Regions from separate parts of the Bacillus sp. JK62 genome, predicted to be linked through region 1. Evidence: riboswitches for the same ligand, from Rfam matches in the RefSeq annotation. Region 1 holds a riboswitch; each other region holds the start of a gene.
The links. Region 1 has a riboswitch for thiamine pyrophosphate ahead of tenA (thiaminase II). Riboswitches for the same ligand answer to the same signal wherever they lie in the genome.

Region 1 (5,952 bases):
AGCTCCTGTCTGGAATATCTGTCCGTCATACCGGAAGACCGTCTCGCGGACTGCTTGCAGTTCCGTAATCTTTCACCGGAATTCTCCCGGCTTCATAAGAAAGACGGCCCGCTTCTACGGCAAGCTTCATCGCCCGGGCCATTTTGACCGGATCATCAGCGCCTGATACAGCGGTATTTAACAGCACGCCGTCAGCCCCGAGCTCCATCGCGTAGGCGGCGTCTTTTGAAGATCCGACGCCGGCATCGACAATGACCGGCACCTTCGCCTGTTCAATGATAAAAGAAAGATTCAGCGGATTTAAAATTCCCTGACCGGAACCGATCGGCGAAGCGCCCGGCATAATGGCATGCACTCCGAGCTCCTCAAGACGTCTTGCGAGCACGACATCGTCTGACGTATACGGAAGCACGATAAATCCCTCTTCGAGCAGCTGTTCTGATGCTTTCAGCGTTTCAACCGGATCAGGCAAAAGTGACCGGCTGCATCCGATGACTTCTACTTTTATCATGTCACAAAGCCCTGAAGCTTTGGCAAGCCTTGCGATTCGGACCGCCTCTTCAGCCGTTGCGGCGCCGGCCGTATTCGGCAGAAGCGTGTATTTAGACAAGTCAAGCTGTTCGAGAAAGTTAGGCTGAGACTCTTCAAAGATGTTCATCCGCCGCACCGCAAAGGTTAAAATATCTGATTCCGAGACGGCCACCGCCTCTTTCTGAATCTCAAAACTCGGATATTTTCCCGTTCCTAACAGCAATCTTGACCGAAACTGTTTTCCGCCTATTGTTAACATCCTCATCCGCCCCCTACAAAATGGACAATTTCTATGACATCGCGGTCACACAAACTTGTATTTTCATAATTCTTTTTTTCAATGATTTCTTTATTTCTCTCCACAACTACGATTCTTTGATCAAGCTGGTACGATTCAAGCAAATCCTGAACCGTCCCCTCTTTTCGATTCCAATCAATTTGTTTTCCGTTCAGCTGAAGGATCATATATGAACAGCCTCCTTGCGATCGATTCGAAACGCTTCTTCCCATTCCCGTTTGACTTGTTGCCCCAAGATCATATCCCGCACCATTACAGCCGTTGCCGGCGCCAACAGGATGCCGTTCCGAAAATGGCCGGCGGCGAAGATGATGCCGCTGTCTTCAGGATGCCGCCCGATAAACGGCTTGCCGTCTTTTGTTCCCGGCCTGAGCCCCGCCCAAAACCGGTCTATTTTCATATGTTCGATGGCGGGAAGCATGGTTTTCGCTTTTGCAATGACGGCCTCAATTCCTCCGATGTCAGGCGTATCGCTCCAGTCACCCTGTTTCATCGTGGCGCCGATGACAAGCCGGCCGCTTTTTCTCGGGACGACATAACAATGATCATGGTAAAGGGTTTTGGTCAGCGGGGTATCGTCATTCCACACGGAAAGGCATTCTCCTTTCACAGGAAAAAAAGGCTGTCCCAAGCCGAGCTGGCTGAAAAACCGGCCGCTCCATACACCGCTTGCAACTGCGACTTTGTCAGCATAAACATCCCCGCCGGACGTTGTGATGCAGTATTCTCCGTTCACCCGTTTTACGGAAGTAACTTGTGTATGCTCATATATGTCAGCGCCATAGCGCCGCGCCCCTTTTGCATACGCTTTGCAAACATAGTACGGTTCGACATGGACATCGTCTTTTATAAAACTGGCGCCGAGAATGTCTTTTGAAGCGTAAGGCTCTTTTTCAAGGGCATCTTCCGCTGAAAGCCAAGTGACGGAAGGCAGATCATCCATCTTCCGTAAACGGGCGATATCTTCTTCGGTATACGCCAGTTTAAGCATTCCGCCGTTATGGCGCCTGATGTCAATGCCGCAAACTTCCTCAAGCTCTTGCCCAGCCGCTTCATACAGCCTTTGACTGTGCATGGCAAAATCAAAAAACGCATCCCGGTTTTCACATTCTGCATGAGCGCCCAGCATTCCCGCGGCAGCGCTTGTCGTTTTTCGGCCGACTTCTCCGCCTTCAAACAAGACAACGTTCTGCTGCGTCTTCGCCAGCTCATAAGAAATGGCGCACCCGATAATTCCGCCGCCGATCACCGCCGTATCATAGTGCTTCTTCATAATCGGCCTCCCTTACCGCGCGTGCATACCGTTTTGCCGCCTCCTCGGGATTTTCAGCTGAGAAAATGCCTGACATGACGGCAATTCCGTCCGGCTTCGCCTGCTTTGTGTGTCCGATCGTCTGCAGTGTCATTCCGCCGATTGCGATAACGGGGATGGAAAGCGTGCGTTTGATCTCTGAAAGCAGGCTGATGCCTCTTGCTTCAAGTCCTTGTTTACATTCGGTTTCAAATATATGGCCGAACACCACATAATCCGCATCTTCCTTTTCAGCTTGGATGGCTTCTTCCAGCGAATGAACCGAACGTCCGATATGAAGATGGGGAAATCTGCTTCGCACCTGCTTTACGGAAAAGCTGCGGGACGGAAGCTGAACACGGTGTATGTTGGCAAAAAGCGCGATATCCGCCCTGTCATTGATGATCAATTTGTCCTTATCCGCACCGCCCTTTTTCAAAAGGGACAAAAGCTGCATGATCTCTCCCGCTGTTTTATCCCGCTCACGGATATGGATAAAGCTCACTTCGCGCTGAATCGATAGAATATCCTCGGCCAGCTCGGCAACGGGTTTGCGATTATCAGTTACCGCGTGCAGCTCCAAAGGATTCCACCTCTTTTCCGTCCTTCTCGGACCAGCCTTCTTTTTGATAAGCCATTCCCCAAAATTGATATTCATAATAGCTTGAAATCACAAAATTCTCTTTCATTTTCGCGCGGATTTCCTCTGTGCTGTTTTCAGCAATCTCGTCAAAACGGCTGATCTGTTCTTCGACCTGCTGTCTGAACCAGTCTCCGCCGTATGTACCGATCCATTTTTCATAAATCGGATGCTCCGGTTTGCACTCTTTTAAGTGTTCGCCGACTTCATAATAAAGCCAATAACAGGGCAGAAGCGCAGCTAATATTTCTCCAAAATTCCCGCTCATCACCGATCTGTACATATGAGACGTATAAGAATAGGCGGTCGGTGCCGGTTTAAATGCCGCACGCTCTTCTTCCGTAATCCCTAAAAGCTCCGTAAACTCGCGGTGCAGCGCCATTTCCGCTTCATATGTCCCTTGAGCGTGGCCCGCCATCCTGCCCGTCGTAAACAAGTCTTCGGCATATGCGGCGCCGAACGCCTGAACTTTTGCAAAATGCGTCAAATAGTAGGAATCTTGCAGCACGTAATAGCTGAAACGGTCTATCGGCAGGCTTCCGTCACCGATTCCCGTTACAAACGGATGAACAAAACTTCCGTCCCACCATTCGGCAGCCGCCTGTCTGCATTCTTCAGAAAATGTCATCATGTCTTCCCCCCTGATAAAATAAAAAAACCACTTTCCCGCATCGGAAAAGTGGTTTGGAATTTAAATGGATAAAAGGAACCCCAAAAAAATACCGCTCCACTTCCCTACGCAGGTCTGAACCTGTTCAAGTTATGAGGGTCTAAAAGTCTCACTTTTATCTCAGCCCTTATGAAGGACACCCCTAGTGGTCATACGATTAATGATTTATTTGTTATGCCTTCTATATTATCACGAATTGGAATTTGGTCAAGCTTCAAGGACTTTTCTCAGTTCCGACACGTAGTTGCGCGAGCCCGTGACGATGAGACGGTCTCCTGTTTTCAGCCGCGTGTCTCCGTGCGGAACGATGCTGTCCACACCTCTGAAAATCCGGACGAAAATCACATCGCCCATCAGCGGAAATTCCCGCAGAATGATGCCGTTATACGCCGGGTTTTCCAGATTGATCTGATATAACGAAGACTCCTCATTCGTCAGGAGGCTCATCACGCCCGGCGCCTCAATTAACGCGCGCAGCAGCGTTTTTGTAGACAGAAGGATAGAAAAAATACTGATGCCCTCTTCTTTCAGTTTTGTTTCATGCTCAACCGAGCCGACGCTTGCGATGATACGCTCAGTCCCTTTCTCTTTCGCTAGTAAGGCGATTTCAGCGTTCACATCTTCATTTCCCGTCGCCACGACAAGAATATCCGTTTTAAAAATACCGTGCGACTCAAGCGTGCCGGGCTCGTAATCAGAAATCGTGTCAACCGAAAAAACGGATTCCGCAAGCGTTTCCCCGGCATTTTCCTGATACACATGGACGACCCGTACTTCATATTCCTCCTCTGGCAATTCCAGCGTAACCGGGAGCGTCATTTGGTTGGCGCCGATAAATGTGATGCGCTTTTTTTCCTGCGGCGCGCTTTGCCGTTTGAATAATTTCTTAAAGCCGATCGGCGTGATGATGCTGGCAATAACCGCAACTAAAGTCAGCGCGCCGGACATATTGGCGCTGATAATGTGGAGCCTTTCTCCGATCGTAGCCGCCGCGATAACAAGCGACAGCGTGGACGTCAGCAAAAAGCCCGAAGCAAACACGGTTCTTTTGTCGTACCATTTCTTTAAATAAAACACCGGGAACATTTTGCTGATAAACAGCGCAAGCAGAAGCAGCGGAATCATCGTTAATGTTTTCGGATCTTGGAAAAGCGTCCAAATGTCCAATTTCACCCCGACCATGACGAAAAAGATCGGAATTAAAAACCCGTAGCCGAAGGAATCCAGCTGTTCCACCATTTCTTTATTCGGAGACAGAAGCGATACCAGAACGCCTGCCAAAAACGCGCCGAGAATATTTTCCGCCCCGAGAGATTCCGATAAAGCGACAAGCACGATAATCAGTGTGAAAATGGCTCTCGTTCCGATCTGCACGGTGCCTTTAGACATCGACTGCACAAATGAACGGTGTTTAAAGATCCGGCCGAAGAAATACAGCACGACCCCCGCGGCAAAGAGAATCAACAGAAGCCACATATTTCCGCTGTCTTCTCCGTAAAGAGAAGAGAAGAAAGCGAGCAGAATCATCGTAGCCAAGTCCGCGATAACGGCGACAAGCAGGATGATCTGACCGATATTGGAGTTCATGATCCGTTCTTCCTTTAAAGTCGGGACCACCACACCGAGTGATATCGTCGAAATAATAAGCGTCATTAAAAATGCGTTTTGTATAAAACCGGCTAATACAAAGGCATAGGACAGCAGCAATGATAAAATAAAGATGCCGAAAAAGATAATCAGTGCGGCAGAAAACGTGTTGGGCGCTTCCTTGCCGTTCGGAAGGAATTGTTTTTTCTTCCCTTTCTCAAATGAAGAAAAATCAATTTCCAAGCCGCTTAAAAACATTAAAAAGATAAAGCCGAGAACAGACAGCGTCTCCAGCCACGTGTCTCCCTGAACGACAAGATTCAGGCCGCTTTTTCCGATAATAAGCCCCATGATGATCTCCGCGACAACGACGGGGATGCTGAGCTTAAACCGATGTAAAAGGAGCGGCGTCAAAAAAGCGACGATCAAAACGACGACTAAAGATGCGACTGATGTGTGTTCCATTTGTAAATACCTCCTTAAAACAAGGGTTATAAAAGCCCGCTTTAAGCGGGCGAAACCTTACTTTTTTTTAAAAACATAACGCATATTCTAACAAGGCTGAACGCGAAAAAAAAGTGATAAGGCTTTATTTCTTTAATTCTTTTTTAATTTGTGCAAAAACAGCGTAATTAGGTATAGGAATTAGCCCCATAATAAATAAAAAACCGTTAATAAGGAGGCTGACACGAATGGCTTACGACATCATCAGCGATATACACGGATGTTATGACGAAATGATCGCCTTAATGCAAAAGCTCGGATATGAAGTGAAAGACGGAACGCCCGTCCATTCTGAAGGCAGAACGCTTGTCTTTGCGGGAGATTTAACGGACAGAGGCCCAAAATCCGTAGAAGTGATGCGTTTTGTGGCAAAAGCATATGAAAAAGGAGCCGTCCGTTATGTCCCGGGAAATCATTGCAACAAACTGTAT
Region 2 (5,952 bases), on a different contig from region 1:
CTATCGGACTAAAAAATTTCAAATAAATGGATAGTTTGACAGCTTTCATTTTCATTCATGACCCGCTGACGCTATAATTGGAAATGGGAAAGGAGAAGAGAGATGAAGATAAATGAAGCGTTATACAGCTATTTTTCAGAACAAGTGGATCAAATTGCGAAAGAGTGGATCGAAACGATGGAAGATTCGGATCCGAATTCGATTTATTCTTTGACAAATCCCGTCATCACAGAAGAACTGACGGAGCAGGATAAAGAATTTTACCGGCATATTAATAAAATGTATATCATGCCGGAAAAAGAATTTTTAGAAGAGTTCGAGCGGTGGGTGATTGAGCTTGCGAAAGACCAGAAGCATCTGGATACTCCCGTCCAGTATGTGGTCCGTGAATTCATGAGAAACCGGAGACTATACATCAGTTATTATGATGCGTTTGCCGATAAACATGAATCTTCGTTTGCTCAGGGAGAAAGGAAGAAATGGGAGAATTTAATTACGCAAGTATTTGATTTTACGATTTACACGTTTGTCGATCATGCTGAGCATAACTCAAAAATGCAGCTGAATGCGCAAAGAGAAATGATTTTGGAGTTAAGCTCGCCGGTTATCACGCTGAGCAAACGGACGGCGCTGCTGCCGCTTGTCGGCGATATTGACACGGAGCGCGCCAAATTCATTCTTGAAAATACGCTGAGCACATGTGCAAAACGGCTGATTGAACATCTGTTAATTGACCTGTCGGGTGTAGTGGTTGTCGATACGATGGTGGCGCATCAGATTTTTAAATTAATTGAGGCGCTGAAATTGATCGGCGTCACGTCCACTTTATCCGGAATCAGGCCGGAAATCGCTCAAACCGCCGTACAGCTCGGCATTAATTTCTCAGATATTACGGTCAAGTCCAATCTCGCTCAGGCTCTCAATTATCATCAATAACATACATAACAAAACAGGCTGCCGAATCACTCCGGCGGCCTGTTTTTATATAAACAACAATGAAATGAGCCAGCTTGCCCCGAATAACAGAAGCACGAGCAGGAAAAAGCACCAGTCGGCGCGGCGCACAGTAACAGTTCTGTAAAACGTGCGGTTTCGGCTCCCCGTAAAGCCTTTAGATTCCATCGCGATCGCCGTGCGTTCCGCCTTTCTGATTGCGCCTGCCAATAGCGGAATGGTGAAGCGCCTGAAGGCGGAGAGCTTCCCTTTCAGCCCGGAATCAGACGCCGCACCCCTGATTCTGTGCGCCTGCCGGATGATCAGGATTTCATCTTTCAGAAGAGGGAGAAACCGGAATCCCGCGATAACGCCGTATGCAAGCTTGGGCGGCAGCTTACACTGCTGAATCAGACTGAGCATGAACAGAATCGGATCGGTTGTAAAAAGAAACATCATCGACAAAGCGGAAAAACATAGAATACGAAACGCGATAGAAATCCCGAGCGCCGCGTTATCACTGTTGACGGCAATCGGCCCGAGCTTAAACAGCAGATTGCTTCCGGTTGTCGGGACGTTTCCGAATACGGCGGCTGTCCATAAAGAACCGAAGGCCAGAATGACAAACGGAATCGTGAACAGCAGCCATTTTTTCAGCGGCACACGCCCCGCCGAGAGGACGCCTCCCGCAATGATGATATAAAACAAAGCAGGGGTGTACGGATTATAAATAAATGACAGCATAATGACGCATAACAATACAGCCGCCGCCTTTATTGACGGGTTAACAGCCTCCAGCCGCAAGTTCATTTCTCCGCCTCCTGTCGTGTTTCATCCATTCATACCGCAGCGGCAAAGCCAAATGTGCCTGCTCGGCGATCCCGATGTTATCAGAAAACAAAGCGTCGGGAGTTCCCCGGAATACCAGTTTCGTGCCGCAGAGCACAAGGATCGTGTCGGCATAATCCGAGACGAGTTCCATATCGTGTGTCACCATCAAAACAGCCGTTCCTTCCTTTTGAATCTCACGGAGCATTTGCATACACTCCCGCGCCGTTTTGGCATCCTGTCCGAAAGTCGGTTCATCAAGCATCAAAACGTTCACATTGTGCATAAGCATCGTCGCGACGCTGAGCCGGCGTTTTTGTCCTTGGCTTAAAGAAAACGGATGCTGTGAGGCATGGCGTCTCAGGCCGAATCGGGTTAACAGCTGAAGAGCTTTCTCCTTTGCGGCTCTGTTGCTTTCAAAACTGAACATCAGCTCTTGAATGACGGAATCTGTGACAAACTGGTGTTCAGGATTCTGGAAAACATATCCGATCTGCCGCCGCAGCTCTTTTTCAGAATAGGAATCAATCGGTCTGCCGTCTATTTTGATGTCTCCGCCCAGCGGACGGATGAGCTTGGCCGCAGCAGAAAGGAGCGTGGATTTTCCTGTTCCGTTAGGGCCGGCAATCGCGGTGATTGATCCTTTTTTTACGGAAAAGCTCACATCCTGAAAAATGACGTCTGCTCCTCTTGAGAATGACAGCCCGTGAACGCTCAGCGCGTCTTCTGCCGAAAGCGCAACGGGCCTGGGTTCAGGCAGAGATGGTACAGGTTCGTGAAACAGATTTTCTTTACACAATGTAAAAGGAATGCTGACGTGCTCCTGCAATGAGATCACACGCGGAATCGGAATGCCGAGCTGCATCAGCTCTTCAATCTTGGTTTCAAAGATAACATCCGTCTCTCCGTCCATCACCTTCTGACCCGTTTCGTCAAGCACAATCGTCCTGTCCATCCACGGCGCCCAGTGATCAAGCTGATGTTCGATAACGAGAAGGCCGAAGCCTTTTTTTGCTTGAAGATCTTTGATCAGCCGCACTAATTCACGTGCGGAATATGGATCAAGCTGTGCCGTCGGTTCGTCCAAAATAATGAGTTCCGGTTCCATTGCAATGATACAGGCAAGCGCCACTTTTTGTTTTGAACCGCCTGACAGCGAAGCGATCGTTCGCGTTTTCAGATGAGTGATCTCTAATTTTTCTAAAACGTCATCGATGATTGCGTCCATATCTTCTTTTGTATATTGCAAATTTTCCAGGCCGAAGGCGATTTCATCTTCAACCGTCAGCATGCAAAACTGCTGGTCCGGATCTTGAAACACGACGCCGATGGATCTGGCGGCGGGTTCTGTCAGATGTGAAAGAGGTGTTCCGTATAAAGAAACGGTTCCCGATTGAACCCCATCGCATGCTTCCGGGTACAGACCGTTTAAACAGAGAGCGAGCGAGCTTTTGCCGCATCCGCTCGGCCCGAGCAACAAAGCCCGCTCTCCTTTGCGGAGCTGAAAGGACACGTTTTGAAAAATCGGCTTTTCATCCTGATCATAAGAAAAGGTAAGACAGCTGGCCGATAGAAGGGGTTCAGATGCCTGCATCTTGGTTCACCTGTTTCTTTTTCTTCTTGAATTGTTTTCCGAGCGCCATGCCGTTCAGCACTCCTGTGTAAGCCAGCGCATCACTGATTGCTTTGCCGAGAAGGCCGGCAAGAAGCGCACCTGAGACCAGACGGATGAGAAGCATGACGGCTAATAAACCCGGATTCAAAACAGAGTATCCGGAAACGAACAAGTCATAAATGAAGCTTGTCACAGAAGACCCCATACCGGATAAAAGAAGCACGGGCAGGGTATACACCCGCCAGCGTGTCGCTAAAAAGACCGCTTCCGCACCGATTCCCTGTGCGATCCCGATCAGAATCACCATCGGTCCTGACGGATTTCCGAGTAAGCACTCCACAAACGCGGCGATGATTTCAGAAACGAGAGCCGCTCCCGGTTTTTGAATAATGTACGCGGCAATCACCGAGACGATAAACCAGATACCGTAAATCGGTTCATAACTCATCCGGCCGAAAAATCCTGCCGCTATATTGCTTGCATGAGTTGATACTAAATAAATGACAGCAAATACAACACTGATGACGGACATGACGACAATTTCTCTCATTTTCCAATTTTTCATTGTGATCTCCTGCTTTCTTATCGGATAGTTGTTTGTATGAAAGAGTTGATTTTACGAAAGACGATTGATCGTAAGTTTCATATTGCGGTGTCCTCCCCCGTTTTTTAATGAAAAATAAAAAACTGCATATCCGAGGGAATATGCAGCAGCAGAACGAAAACGCATGGGGAAAAACCCTGCGCTCCGGTCAATCTGCACTTCCCCACGCTGGTATTATCCAGATCGGGTTATAAGGGATCAAAACACGCTTGCCGCATGTTTTATCTCAGCCGATAACAGCACCCCTAGTGCGTTTCCTATACAGTTTTTTATGATGACATCATCATAGTTGATCATGTCTGATTTGTAAACAGCCTTTCTCCGAACAGAGTTTGGAATCGGACCGGAGGATCATTCATAAAGATAAGAAGACCCCTTTTGATCAAAAGGAAACGGAGGACATCTATGTTTGTTCATACAGTGCAGTCTGGCGACTCGTTATTTTCCATCAGCAGAAAGTACGGATATCCTGTTGACAGCATCAGAAGCGTCAACGGGCTTGAGGAAACGAATATCGTGCCGGGACAGGCGCTTTTAATCCCCCTTAATGAATATACGGTTCAGCCGAATGATACGTATGCCGTTATCGCAGGTAAGGCTTATGTGCCGCAGATGCAGCTGATGCAGGCAAACCCGGATATTCCGCCGAACCGGCTGCGGACGGGTATGAAAGTGAAGATCCCTGATATCTCTAACTATCTTGCGGGAACCCTGCAATTTTATGTCATTCGGACGCCTGAAGCGGATAGAGAGCTCATTAATGATTTTGCACCCTATTCATCGGCGATTTCTTTGTTTGAATATCATTTCGGCCCGAACGGAGATATCATGAATGATTTAAACGACAGAACCGCAATAGAAACCACATGGCAGAACAGAGTGCGCCCGCTTGCCGTCATTACGAATCTGACAGAAGGGGGATTCAGTCCGGAATTAGCCCATCAAGTGCTGCAAAATCCGGCGGCAAGAACGAATCTCGTCAACAATATCGTCTCCTTAACCGTAAGAAAGGGGTACGGCGGTGTAAATATCGATTTTGAACGGGTCAGAGAAGCTGACAGGGATCTCTTCACAGGATTTCTCCGGCAGTTAAAAACCCGGCTTTCAGAGCATCAGCTCGCGTTAACGATATCGGTTCCGGCGAAAACAAGTGATGCAGTGCCGTGGCTGAGGGGATATGATTACGGCGGAATCGGAGCCGTCGTCGATTACATGTTCATTATGGCGTACGACTGGCACCACGCCGGCAGTGAGCCGGGACCCGTGGCGCCTTTAACAGAGGTCAGGCAAACGATCAATTTTGCCATCAGCAGGGTGCCGAGAAGAAAAGTGATTCTCGGTGTTCCGCTGTACGGGTATGATTGGGTGATTCCGTACCGTCCGGGAACGATCGGATCCGCCATCTCCAATCAGCGCGCCATGGAAACGGCGATGAAGCATCAATCAATGATCCGTTATTCCCAGCAGGAGCGTTCCCCTTACTTCCGGTATACTGATGAAAATGGAAGAACGCATGAAGTGTGGTTTGAGGATGTACGGAGCATGAGTGAAAAAATGGTTCTCGTTCGGGAGTTCGGACTGCAGGCGATCGGCGCGTGGCAATTAACGCTCGGTTTCAAACCGGGCCCGTGGCTGCTTAGGAACTTTTTCACGATCCGAAAAATATAGCTGCATGTCCTTCTCCGCAAGTGATTTTTTCTTTCCTATGATAACGGAGCTTCTTTTGGACAATCTAAAATTGAAAAGGAGGTCTGTCATATGAAGAAAAGGGAAGAGCAGTATATCAACGAGGCTGAGTATGTACCGCACCCGACGAAAGAAGGGGAATACGCGCTCATGCTGCATGAATCCTATCATTTCCTTTCAGAAGAGGATGAAAGCGATTTGCCGGAATAAGGGTTTTATGCCTTTATTCCGTTTATTTTATAGGCATGTGCTGAAATCACAAATTTAAGGTTGACACATTCCTTTT
Region 3 (5,952 bases), on a different contig from region 1:
CGACCCGATCAGCTGGATGTTTGTAGTTATCGGATTTCCGGCCATATGGATTTTTTCGAAAAAGAGAATTGAAGACATCGAGACGAAGTCCATTCAGTACGATGAACTTGTCATGGTGCAGGCGGAATTCAGCGGACAGACAATCCGCGCGAAAGGATTGGTGGATTCCGGGAATCAGCTGTATGATCCGCTGACGAAAACGCCGGTCATGATCCTTCACATTGACAAATTCGCTCCGATTCTCAGCGAAAAGGAAACGGACCTCATCAAATCCGCCAGTCCGCTTGAAGTGATAGAGCAGCTTGATGATTCGTTCCGTCATGCGGATAAGCTGAGGCTGATTCCATACAGGGGCGTCGGCCAGGACAATCAATTTTTACTCTGTTTAAAGCCGGATTACGTCACGATTTTAACAAAAGACGAGATGATCGCATGCGAAAAATGCCTGATCGGCATCAGCACGAAGCCATTATCCGCTGACGGTGAATTTGACGGAATCGTTCACCCGAAGATGCTGACAGGGAAGGCTGTAAAACATGTTTCCTGACGAAAAGTCTGTTATTCATCATACTCAAAACGCGTTGTATTTAGAAGGGGGAGGAAGATGAAAAAACTTAAGCTGCGTCTGACATATTTGTGGTATAAATGGCTGATGAAACTCGGACTGAAAAGCGATGAAGTGTATTACATAGGAGGAAGCGAGGCGCTGCCGCCGCCTTTGTCTAAAGAAGAGGAGCAGGTGCTCTTATTAAAGCTGCCGAGCGGGGATCAGGCGGCGCGGGCCATCCTGATTGAGAGAAACTTACGTCTTGTCGTTTACATTGCCCGCAAATTCGAAAACACCGGCATCAATATCGAGGACTTAATCAGCATCGGCACCATCGGTTTGATCAAAGCGGTAAACACGTTTAATCCGGAAAAGAAAATCAAACTCGCCACCTACGCATCGCGATGTATTGAAAACGAAATTTTAATGTACTTGCGCCGAAACAATAAAATCCGTTCAGAGGTGTCCTTTGATGAACCGCTGAACATTGATTGGGACGGAAACGAACTGCTGCTTTCGGATGTGCTCGGCACAGATGATGATATTATTACGAAAGACATTGAAGCCAATGTGGATAAAAAACTTTTGAAAAAAGCGCTTGAGCAATTAAACGAAAGAGAAAAGCAGATTATGGAACTGCGTTTCGGGCTTGTCGGAGAAGAAGAAAAAACCCAAAAAGATGTAGCCGACATGATGGGGATTTCACAATCTTATATCTCCCGGCTCGAAAAGCGGATTATCAAAAGACTGAGAAAAGAGTTTAACAAAATGGTGTAAAATTTTTTCCATCTGACAGCCCTTACTGCTGCAAGGATTGCCGCCGCCGGATGTTTATTTCTGTAAAATGGCGGTGCATATTTTTCCCACCCGAGGAGATACTTAACGTTGTACAGCAGCTCCTAGTGGGAGGGAAAAACGTGTCAAGAAATAAAGTCGAAATTTGCGGGGTGGATACCTCCAAATTACCGGTGCTCAAGAATGAAGAGATGAGAAAGCTGTTTAGGCAATTGCAGGATGAGGGCGATGATTCAGCGAGGGAAAAGCTTGTAAACGGCAATCTGCGCCTTGTCTTAAGCGTCATTCAGAGGTTTAACAACAGAGGAGAGTATGTTGATGACTTATTTCAGGTCGGCTGCATCGGACTAATGAAATCCATTGATAATTTTGACCTAAGCCATAATGTTAAGTTTTCAACATACGCTGTACCGATGATCATCGGAGAAATCCGCAGATATTTGCGGGATAACAATCCGATCCGCGTCTCGAGGTCGCTTCGCGATATCGCATATAAAGCGCTTCAAGTAAGAGAGCGGTTAATCAGTGAGACAAGCAGGGAGCCGACAGCAGAGGAAATCGCCAAAGTTCTTGAAGTGCCCCATGAAGAAATTGTGTTTGCCCTTGACGCCATTCAGGATCCGGTTTCACTGTTTGAGCCGATTTATAATGACGGCGGCGATCCGATCTACGTGATGGACCAGATCAGCGATGAGCGCAACAAGGATACACAATGGATTGAGGAGCTGGCTCTGAAAGAAGGCATGAGAAGACTGAACGAACGGGAAAAAATGATTTTGCGAAAGCGCTTTTTCCAAGGGAAAACCCAAATGGAGGTCGCTGAAGAAATCGGGATATCCCAAGCTCAGGTCTCAAGGCTTGAAAAGGCAGCCATTAAACAAATGAATAAGAATATCCATCAATAACGGAAAAAGCCTTTAAACCTTGTTTAAAGGCTTTTTTCATGCGATGGTTTACGTTTGCAAAAAAGTGATGTATTCTAATGTGTAAAAGTTTTTAGAAAATTTAAATAAAGTAAACGGGGGAAACTGCAATGATTTTACAGCTGGACAGTGTGTCATTAAAAAGAAACGGGAAATGGATTTTGAAAGATATTAACTGGCGCGTCGAGAAAAACGAAAATTGGGTGCTGTACGGATTAAACGGAGCCGGAAAAACGGCTTTGCTGAATATGTTATGCTCTTATTACTTCCCCACTTCAGGAGAGATGCAGGTGCTCGGCCATCAGTTCGGCAAAACAGAGCTCGGTGACAGGCTCAGAAGGAAAATCGGCCTTGTTTCGGCAGGTCTTCAGCACAAATTATATGCCGCGGACTCCGCTTTTGAAATCGCCCTCAGCGGCGCGTACGCCTCAATCGGGCTGTACGAAACTCCGAGTGAGCAGGTAAGGGAAAAAGCGATCGGTCTTCTGAAGGATTTGGGCGCCATCAGTTACGCCGACAGACGGTATGAAACATTATCACAAGGGGAAAGACAAAGAGCGCTGATTGCGCGGGCGCTTATGGCTGATCCCAAACTGCTGATTTTGGACGAACCCGTGACGGGTCTTGATTTTATGGCAAGGGAGCAGCTGCTGGACACGATTACGTCGATCGCCGAAAAAGAAAATGCGCCGTCCATCCTTTATGTCACCCATCACGCTGAAGAAATTCTGCCGGTATTTGATCAGGCGCTGCTTTTAAAACAAGGCGAGGTGTTCGCCTCCGGGAAAATCAGGGACATGCTTTCTGACGAGCGGCTTACAGCGTTTTTCGATACGCCTGTCAATGTCTTATGGAACAATGGCCGCCCGTTTTTAACACGTGCAAAAGCGGTATCATCCGTCAAATAACATCAATTCACCCTGGGGGTGCTGCTGACATGCAGCTGAGAGAGACGTTGTCTCAACCCTTAACGGACCTGATCCGGATCATGCCGGCGGAGGGAAGCGGTGAAAAAAGCGGAGGAAGATCCGTTTTTTACCCGTTTCATTTTAATGAAACGGGTTTTTTGATACAGCCAAAGGGGAGATTTCCAATGCATCAGATTGATATGCTGTTACACCAGGCGGATAAACGGCGGGGCGATTTAATACAAATAGCTGAAAGGTTGATCGCCTTTCCGACACCGGCTCCGCCTGCAAGAAATACAACAGAAGCCCAAAAGTGGGTGGCCGGCTTTTTAAAAGAAACGGGCTGCTCGGTCGATATGTGGGATGTGTATCCGGAAGATCCGAATGTAGTCGGTGTTTTAAAAGGGACAGATTCAAGCAGGCATCAAAGCCTGATTTTAAACGGACACATTGATGTGGCAGAAGCCGGGGGCGAAGACTGGAACTCTGACCCGTTTCAGCCGCTCGTAAAAGACGGCATGCTGATCGGAAGGGGCGCCGCTGATATGAAAGGGGGTTTGGCGTGTGTTCTTTTCTCTCTGAAGCTGATCCATGATGCCGGCATTAAGCTTCCGGGCGACCTCATTGTACAGTCTGTAATCGGAGAAGAAGTCGGCGAGGCGGGGACGCTGGAATGCTGCAAACGCGGCTATCACGCGGATTTTGCGGTTGTCGCGGATACGAGCAGCCTGCATATTCAAGGGCAGGGCGGTGTCATCACCGGCTGGATAGAATTGAAAAGCAAACAAACATTTCATGACGGCATGAGGCGCAATATGATTCATGCGGGCGGAGGCACATTCGGAGCGAGCGCCATCGAAAAAATGGCGAAAATCATCACTGCCTTGGGAGAGCTGGAGCGCCACTGGGCGGTAACGAAAAGCTATCCCGGCATTGCGCCCGGCACCAATACGATCAACCCCGCCGTCATTGAAGGCGGAAGACACGCAGCGTTTGTCGCCGATGAATGCCGGTTATGGATCACCGTCCACTTTTATCCGAACGAAACGCACGAACAAGCAGCCGCAGAAATCGAAGACTATATTAATCGTGTCGCTGACAGTGATCTGTGGCTCAAAGAAAACAGGCCGGTGTTCAAATGGGGCGGATCTTCGATGATTGAAGACAGAGGAGAGGTGTTCCCGGCGCTGGAAATCGATCCGGATCATCCGGCAGTTTCTGTCTTGGCTGCATCACACTCTGCCGTCAAAAAACAGGAGCCCGTCATTGATGTTTCCCAAACCGTAACAGACGGAGGATGGCTTTATCAGGCCGGGATTCCGAGCGTCATATACGGCCCCGGCGATTTAAAAAACGCCCACTCCGTAAACGAGGAAGTGTCCGTTGATGAGCTTATGGACTATACGAAAATCATGCTGAGATTTATTCTCGGCTGGTGCAGCCGCAAAAAAGATTGCCCGATGTGACAAGGTTCAGCCCGGCCGTTCATATAATAGGAAAAAGAACGGGCAAAGGGCGTGATACGGATGATCAGCATATCTGAATTTCAAATAAAAGATGTGGTAAACGTATCGAACGGAAAAAAACTCGGAAGCATCGGGGATATTGATATTAACGTGACAACGGGAAAAATTCAGGCGATTATTTTAGGCGGCAGCGGAAAAGTTCTCGGTTTTTTCGGAAAAGAAGAGGAAATGATCATTCCTTGGCGAAATATAGTTAAAATTGGGGAAGATGTCATCTTAGTGCGTGTAAATGAACCAAAGGGGGGAGCGTAATCCTCCCTTTACTTGTAAAAAGCCGGAAATCTCAATGTTTCCGGCACATTTATTTATCTCATTTTTCAATCAGCCGCTAAACGTATGCTTAAAATTGTGTTAAAATGAGTGGGAAATTACGCTTTTTTAATGTTTGTCGAAAGGTTGGATCTCCATGAATACATATCACCCGTTTAGTCTTACCACCCCCTCGGCACTCATGATAGAAGACTGGAACTGTGTGAATCAGCTTAACACAAAGGTCATCGCCGGATTCACAACGAAAAACGGCGGTGTCAGCAATCCTCCGTATGAGTCATTAAATACCGGATTGCACGTCCGGGACGAAGCTCATGATGTTGTGACAAACCGTGAAGTCATAGCGTCCTTATGCGGTACTGATCTGGATTCCTGGGTGTTCGCCGACCAGACACATGAAAACCGCGTCCGGCGCGTGACAGCCGGGGATAAAGGAAAAGGAGCGAGAGACTATTCTTCCGCATTCCGCGGGACGGACGGGCTCTACACGAAAGATGCGAATCTTTTTTTGGCCCTTTGTTTTGCGGACTGTGTGCCCTTGTATTTTTATGACCCGGTGAAATCCATTATCGGCGCTGCCCATGCCGGATGGAAGGGGACGGTCAAACAAATCGGACGCATCATGACGGAACGCTGGGTAAACGAAGAAGGCTCCCGTTTAACAGATATTCAGGCTGTCATCGGTCCGTCCATCAGCGCGGGAAGCTATACAGTCGACGACCGCGTCATCAATGAAGTGCGGGCGCTGCCCTTTACGGCTGAATCCGCCATATGCGAAACGGAAAAAGGCCAGTATCAGCTTGATTTAAAAGAGGTCAACCGTCTTCTTCTGATACATTGCGGCATTCCGGAAGAAAACATTTCAGTCAGCGGTCTATGCACCGAACGAGAGCATGAACTATTCTTTTCACACCGCCGCGACAAAGGGAAAACGGGACGCATGATGTCCTTTATCGGAATGAAGGAGGCATAAGATCTTGCGT
Region 4 (5,952 bases), 270 kb from region 1:
TGAAGAAAAGAAGTTAAATCGGGACATAGAGGATTTGGACGATAGCCTCCTGTACAAAGACCGAGAAATTGAATCAATAGAAAGACAAATCAAACATCGGTCTGAAGAATATTTAACGAATGAAGAGAACTATTCAACAATCAAACATGACATCCAAAGGTTATTAGATTCTGTAAAACAGGAATTAAAAGATTTTGCATTAGAGCTCACAGAACTACCTAATGTAACTAAATCTGAGGCAGAAGACATGCGAGAAAGTGGAAAAATTAAATACTCTCATGCAGCAAATGAAACAGGGATTGATGAAGCTGCTCCAGAAAATTATCAAAAAATGAAAGAAGAGTATGATCGTTCCGCAACAGAAGTGAAGACATCCAAACTATTGTTAGAGGAATATACAGAGCGTATGGAACGTCTAAAAGAAGACTTAGAAAGCACAATTAATAGTAAAGTTATTGGTGTTAATCAAAAGTTTGTCAATTATATGTCTCTGTTTGGCTTTCAAGGGGAGATAGATTGGGATATGAGGACAGACCGACGTCATCAAATGCACTATGCTTTATATATTAAAGCACGTAAAGAAGGACATCGAGGAAAATTAGAGGATGTAAGTGTTAAAGCAAGAGGCGGCAAAGTAGGAAAAGGGGTATCTGGTGGGGAAGAGTCTCTTAGTTCCTTACTATTTGCTTTGGCATTATTACAAACGATTCAAGCAACACCAGGCTATATCGTACTCGACGAGTTTGATAGTGCACTCGATGAAGGACGTAAAGATAAAGTGTTTGAGTTATATGAACAGGAACTACAGCGGAAAATGATAATCTTAACTCCTAAGTCTCATGAAGCAGAGTACCTATATCGTTTTTCTAAAGCATATGTTGTTCATCACAATCCCAATATTCCGCAGAGTAAGATCTTTAAGGTGAAAAGAAGTGAAGAAGTGCTAAAATGATTTACAGTAATTGAAATGATCTCGTTGGCCAGAGCATCTATTGGACAAATATTCAGGAAGATGGTTAGACTCATTTTTGCAATTTAAATTTTATTACTTATGAAAGGACACTATTGTGGGGATTTTATACATAGTGAGTTATTATAAACCAAAAACGTCACTTGATTTAGAGAACGTATTGACAACAATACGAAGCTGCTTTTCATCAATGTGTGTATAACGTAGAATACAGTCCGCCGGTATATTGAAAAACCCGTTTCTTCATATAAGAAACGGGTTTTTACATTTGATCCCCTACAGTGATCGGTGTATCAAGAGGGAGGGTGAATGAGATCGGAAATTGATGCTCTTCTCCAGGCTGAATGGTGAATGAACCAGTGACTCGGAAAGAATGGATTGTAGCGTATTTCCGGTGCTCTTCATCATCTTTTACAATGACGTACCGTGTGTTAAGCTGTAAATCAATATAGCGGATGTCCTGAGAGATTTTCCCGCCGTTGACATGTACAAGTTCCTCTTACTTCTTCTCCTGGATAATATGCGTCTTTCTCTAAAATTGTATCTACTTTTGCGGCACCGATTCCTGCACTTGCCGCAAGTTTTTTAAAATGACATGTTAAATTTTCCCCTTTTTCTTTTTCTCAACAGATATACGTAAGAAGGAGGAAAAAAGATTCATTTAATTCATGCTTTTTTTCTATTATTTGTCCGCCTTCGGACAGACTAAGAAAGCAAAGGAGCGGATTGAAACGGATAAAGAAAGTATGGTTGCTGATGAATTACATAGAATGTTTTTGGCCGGTGAGCTGCAAATTACGGTAGAGGAGGATATAAACAATATTTCTGAAAGGCTGAGAAACGGCGATCTCAATTTAGAGCGATTAAGCGGTGAAGACGCGATTATAAAAGAAACGGTAAATGAGGCTTTAAGAAGAGTGGAGAAATAAAACAAAGAGACGGGATCTCAAGACATCGTCTTTTTTGTATGACTTTGTTACAGTTCTCTGCAAGATAAAAGCGAATCGATCTGAAATTGTTTATCCAGGAGCCAACCTTTTCCCAACAGGAGTTCTGACAGTTCTCCATGCAGATGAACAGCTGCATCTAATTGATCATGCAACGCTGTTCTAAGGCCGGGATTTGTGGTTTCTGTTATTGCGGCAGTATACTTTTTTACGCTGGTCTGTTAAGAAAATACTTATCTCTGCATGTATACAACTGCTATAATGAATAACAAATTTTCCGGGGGAAGCGGGATGATGAAACAGATTATTGCGATGGGCGGCGGAGGATTCTCGATGGAGCCGGAAAATTTATCCCTCGATCAATATGTCATCAAGCAATCAGAGCGAAAGTCGCCTCGTATTTGTTTTTTGCCGACGGCGAGCGGGGATTCCCAAAACTATATTCAGCGGTTTTATCGTGCATTTCAAACACTTGATTGTGTGCCGTCTCATTTATCGCTGTTTAAGCCGCCGTCAACAGATTTAGCTTCGTTTCTAATGGAAAAGGACGTGATTTATGTCGGCGGGGGAAATACGCGGAATATGCTTGTGTTGTGGAAGGAGTGGGGATTGGATCGTATTCTGAGAGAAGCATGGAAGAGCGGTGTGGTGTTAGCCGGATTAAGCGCAGGTGCAATCTGCTGGTTTGAAGAAGGAGTGACAGATTCAGCCGGGCCGCTGACCAGTATGAAAAGTTTAGGTTTTTTGCAAGGGAGCTTTTGTCCTCATTATGACGGGGAAAAGGATCGGAGACCGGCATACCACCAGCTGATAGCTAACGAATTCTTGTGCAATGGCTATGCGGCGGACGATGGAGCGGCTCTCCATTTCATAAATGATCAGCTGTTTCAGAGAGTGAGTTCAAGACCGTACGCAAAGGCATATCAGGTGATGAGGGGTGAACATGGGATATCTGAAATCCCGCTGCCTGTCAAATATTTGGGTTGAATTAGCTGAATATTTTCTATATTTCACTTTTTTTTCGATTGGTTTTATGTTAAGATGAGTCCGAAATCAATAGTTACTGGGGGTGCCCGTCTGAGCGGGCTGAGAGAGAAGCGGCGGCTTCTTAACCCTTTGGACCTGATCTGGTTCGTACCAGCGTGGGGAAGTAAAGGTTTTATTATTGTTGATGAAAACAATAATAGTTTCTTTCTGACTGCAAAACCGGGTTCTTCTTTGAACCCGGTTTTTTTGTGCTGGTGCTGAGCTTGGTTCTGTTATTCAAATGATAAAGGAGAGATTTGTATGCAAAATCAATCAGTACAGCAAGCGAACATTTCCATTATGTCGAGCTTTTCCGGCAGTAAAAAGGTTTATGCAGAAGGTTCTTCGCCCGACATACGAGTGCCGATGCGGGAAATCAGCCTTAGTCCGACAACGGGGGCGTTCGGGGAAGAGGAGAATGCGCCGGTCCGTGTTTATGATACGAGCGGACCGTATACAGACCCGGATGTACAGATTGATATTCATGAAGGTCTGGGGGCGCTCCGCACAAAGTGGATTACCGGGCGTGGAGATGTAGAAGAATATAACGGCCGGACCGTGAGACCTGAAGACAACGGCTATAAAAAAGAGGGCCGTGCCGCCGAATACCCCGGCCTGCAGCGGAAACCGCTTCGGGCCAAGCCGGGGAAAAATGTAACACAATTGCATTATGCGAGAAAAGGCATCATTACGCCGGAAATGGAGTTTATCGCAATTCGCGAGCATGTGTCTCCCGAATTTGTCAGAGACGAGGTAGCCAGCGGCCGGGCGATTATTCCTTCTAACGTCAACCACCCGGAAAGCGAGCCGATGATTATCGGCCGGAATTTTCATGTGAAAATTAATGCCAATATCGGCAACTCGGCTGTTACATCTTCTATCGAAGAAGAAGTCGAAAAAATGACGTGGGCGATTCGCTGGGGCGCCGATACGATGATGGATTTATCCACGGGAAAAGACATTCATACGACGCGTGAATGGATTATCCGCAACTGCCCCGTGCCTGTGGGGACGGTGCCGATTTATCAGGCGCTTGAAAAAGTTAATGGCATTGCCGAGGATTTAACGTGGGACATTTATCGTGACACATTGATTGAGCAGGCGGAGCAGGGCGTGGATTATTTCACCATCCATGCCGGCGTATTGCTTCGTTACGTCCCGTTAACGGCCAAACGCACGACGGGAATCGTATCCCGCGGCGGGGCGATTATGGCGCAATGGTGCCTGGCTCATCATCAGGAAAGCTTTCTGTACACGCATTTTGAAGAAATTTGTGAAATCATGAAGACCTATGATATCGCTTTTTCACTTGGTGACGGGCTTCGTCCCGGTTCGATCGCGGATGCCAATGATGAAGCGCAGTTTGCGGAATTGGAGACTCTCGGAGAATTGACGGAGATTGCGTGGAAGCACGATGTGCAAGTGATGATCGAAGGACCGGGTCATGTGCCGATGCATAAAATTAAGGAAAACATGGACAAGCAGCTGGAAATTTGTAAAGAGGCGCCTTTTTACACGCTCGGCCCATTAACGACGGATATCGCTCCGGGCTATGACCACATTACTTCAGCGATCGGCGCGGCGATGATCGGCTGGTACGGGACGGCGATGCTTTGCTATGTCACGCCGAAGGAGCATTTGGGGCTGCCGAATCGTGATGATGTAAGAGAAGGCGTCATTACGTACAAAATCGCGGCACATGCCGCAGACCTTGCTAAAGGGCATCCGGGTGCACAGATCCGTGACGATGCTCTGTCTAAGGCGCGGTTTGAATTCCGTTGGCGTGATCAATTTCATTTGTCACTTGATCCTGAAAGAGCAATGGAATATCATGATGAAACACTGCCGGCTGAAGGCGCAAAAACGGCTCACTTCTGTTCGATGTGCGGCCCGAAGTTCTGCAGCATGAGAATTTCTCAGGATATTCGTGATTATGCGAAGGAAAACGGACTTACTGAAGACGAGGCCGTCAATGAAGGGCTGAAAGAAAAAGCAAAAGAGTTTGCAGAGAAGGGAAGCCGCTTATATCAATAAAAGAAAAGATGAAGATGGAGTGTGTCCATCTTCATCTTTTTTAGAAAAACGGTGAACGGCGAAGCGGCGGAATGCTCTGCTCGAAGCGGAATATATTTTCCGGATCATATTTCGTTTTGATTTGACGGAGGCGGTGAACATTTTCTCCGTAATACGTTTGCAGCCAGTTTCTGATTTCTCTATCAGGCCAATTCACATAATCTCCCATCGTTTCTCTTGATAGGGACGTTCTCAGTCCTTCGATCCAGCGGACATTTTGTCTTTCTTCTTCAGCAGATGTCCAAGTTGTAATATATTCTTGGGCAATGATTGCGTTGCGATAGTAGAATGCCGTTTGGTCCGGAGCGATCCGTCCGGCCGCCCCGCCGAGAGATTGCTGCCAGACACTGGCGTTTTCGTTCGGAGCGTGCTCTAAATAGCGCTTTAAAGTGGATATTGCGCGTGTTGATAATGGTTTTTCAATAAAGGATCCTGACCGCTTCATCTTTTGCGGCTGATTGCCTCCCGGGCTGTTAAAAAAGGCTGCCGCTTTAATAAATGGCACTGTCTTGACCATGCCGCTTGTCGGTTTTCCCGCTTTCATTAACGGAGCCAGCAGTTCTTTCAGCTCCTCTTTTGTCCCGGTAAATTGACCGAGCGCTTCTATGCGGTTGACTTCCTTAGGCCAAAACTGAATTGATGAGGTAAGCCGGTTGTCTGTAAATGGAGCCCAACGCTGCCACGTGTTAAATACTTCCTCGAAATCATCCCAGCCCCAAGTGACAGAAAAAACAGACACGCACGAGATCGGCACGGCTTTAAACATCATGGATGTGACAATGCCGAAGTTGCCTCCCCCTCCGCCCTGAGATGCCCAAAATAGATCAGAGTGCTTTGAGCGGTTGACCGTGATCAAGTCAGCACCCGCTTTTTCGTCCGCTATGATCATTTCGAGCTGGAGGAGACGATCGCAAGTCAGTCCGGCAGTCCTTGTTA

Region 2: it holds a riboswitch for thiamine pyrophosphate, as region 1 does, so the genes downstream of both, ACWJJ4_RS11795 (ECF transporter S component) here and tenA (thiaminase II) in region 1, are expected to answer to the same signal.
Region 3: it holds a riboswitch for thiamine pyrophosphate, as region 1 does, so the genes downstream of both, ACWJJ4_RS16420 (acetylornithine deacetylase) here and tenA (thiaminase II) in region 1, are expected to answer to the same signal.
Region 4: it holds a riboswitch for thiamine pyrophosphate, as region 1 does, so the genes downstream of both, thiC (phosphomethylpyrimidine synthase ThiC) here and tenA (thiaminase II) in region 1, are expected to answer to the same signal.

What each region holds. Positions count from the first base shown of each region.
Region 1 covers NZ_JBSJQA010000003.1:272,862-278,813, reverse strand. The annotation lists gene thiF (thiazole biosynthesis adenylyltransferase ThiF) at 1-29, opposite strand, end outside; gene thiG (thiazole synthase) at 26-796, opposite strand; gene thiS (sulfur carrier protein ThiS) at 793-996, opposite strand; gene thiO (glycine oxidase ThiO) at 993-2,102, opposite strand; gene tenI (thiazole tautomerase TenI) at 2,086-2,703, opposite strand; gene tenA (thiaminase II) at 2,681-3,388, opposite strand; TPP riboswitch at 3,476-3,584, opposite strand; gene ACWJJ4_RS10970 (monovalent cation:proton antiporter family protein) at 3,638-5,482, opposite strand; gene prpE (bis(5'-nucleosyl)-tetraphosphatase PrpE) at 5,710-5,952, shown strand, end outside.
Region 2 covers NZ_JBSJQA010000004.1:117,109-123,060, forward strand. The annotation lists gene ACWJJ4_RS11780 (STAS domain-containing protein) at 103-936, shown strand; gene ACWJJ4_RS11785 (energy-coupling factor transporter transmembrane component T family protein) at 982-1,743, opposite strand; gene ACWJJ4_RS11790 (ABC transporter ATP-binding protein) at 1,718-3,355, opposite strand; gene ACWJJ4_RS11795 (ECF transporter S component) at 3,342-3,941, opposite strand; TPP riboswitch at 4,124-4,237, opposite strand; gene ACWJJ4_RS11800 (glycoside hydrolase family 18 protein) at 4,386-5,648, shown strand; gene ACWJJ4_RS11805 (transcriptional regulator SplA domain-containing protein) at 5,739-5,876, shown strand.
Region 3 covers NZ_JBSJQA010000006.1:631,561-637,512, reverse strand. The annotation lists gene spoIIGA (sigma-E processing peptidase SpoIIGA) at 1-547, shown strand, start outside; gene sigE (RNA polymerase sporulation sigma factor SigE) at 605-1,324, shown strand; gene sigG (RNA polymerase sporulation sigma factor SigG) at 1,465-2,247, shown strand; gene ACWJJ4_RS16425 (ABC transporter ATP-binding protein) at 2,376-3,173, shown strand; TPP riboswitch at 3,178-3,285, shown strand; gene ACWJJ4_RS16420 (acetylornithine deacetylase) at 3,359-4,639, shown strand; gene ACWJJ4_RS16415 (YlmC/YmxH family sporulation protein) at 4,700-4,951, shown strand; gene pgeF (peptidoglycan editing factor PgeF) at 5,106-5,942, shown strand; gene ACWJJ4_RS16405 (YggS family pyridoxal phosphate-dependent enzyme) at 5,947-5,952, shown strand, end outside.
Region 4 covers NZ_JBSJQA010000003.1:7,143-13,094, forward strand. The annotation lists gene ACWJJ4_RS09580 (AAA family ATPase) at 1-952, shown strand, start outside; partial or broken gene ACWJJ4_RS09585 (sporulation protein) at 1,245-1,533, opposite strand; gene ACWJJ4_RS09590 (hypothetical protein) at 1,696-1,899, shown strand; partial or broken gene ACWJJ4_RS09595 (spore coat protein) at 1,947-2,123, opposite strand; gene ACWJJ4_RS09600 (Type 1 glutamine amidotransferase-like domain-containing protein) at 2,212-2,904, shown strand; TPP riboswitch at 2,973-3,083, shown strand; gene thiC (phosphomethylpyrimidine synthase ThiC) at 3,205-4,977, shown strand; gene ACWJJ4_RS09610 (FAD-binding oxidoreductase) at 5,018-5,952, opposite strand, start outside.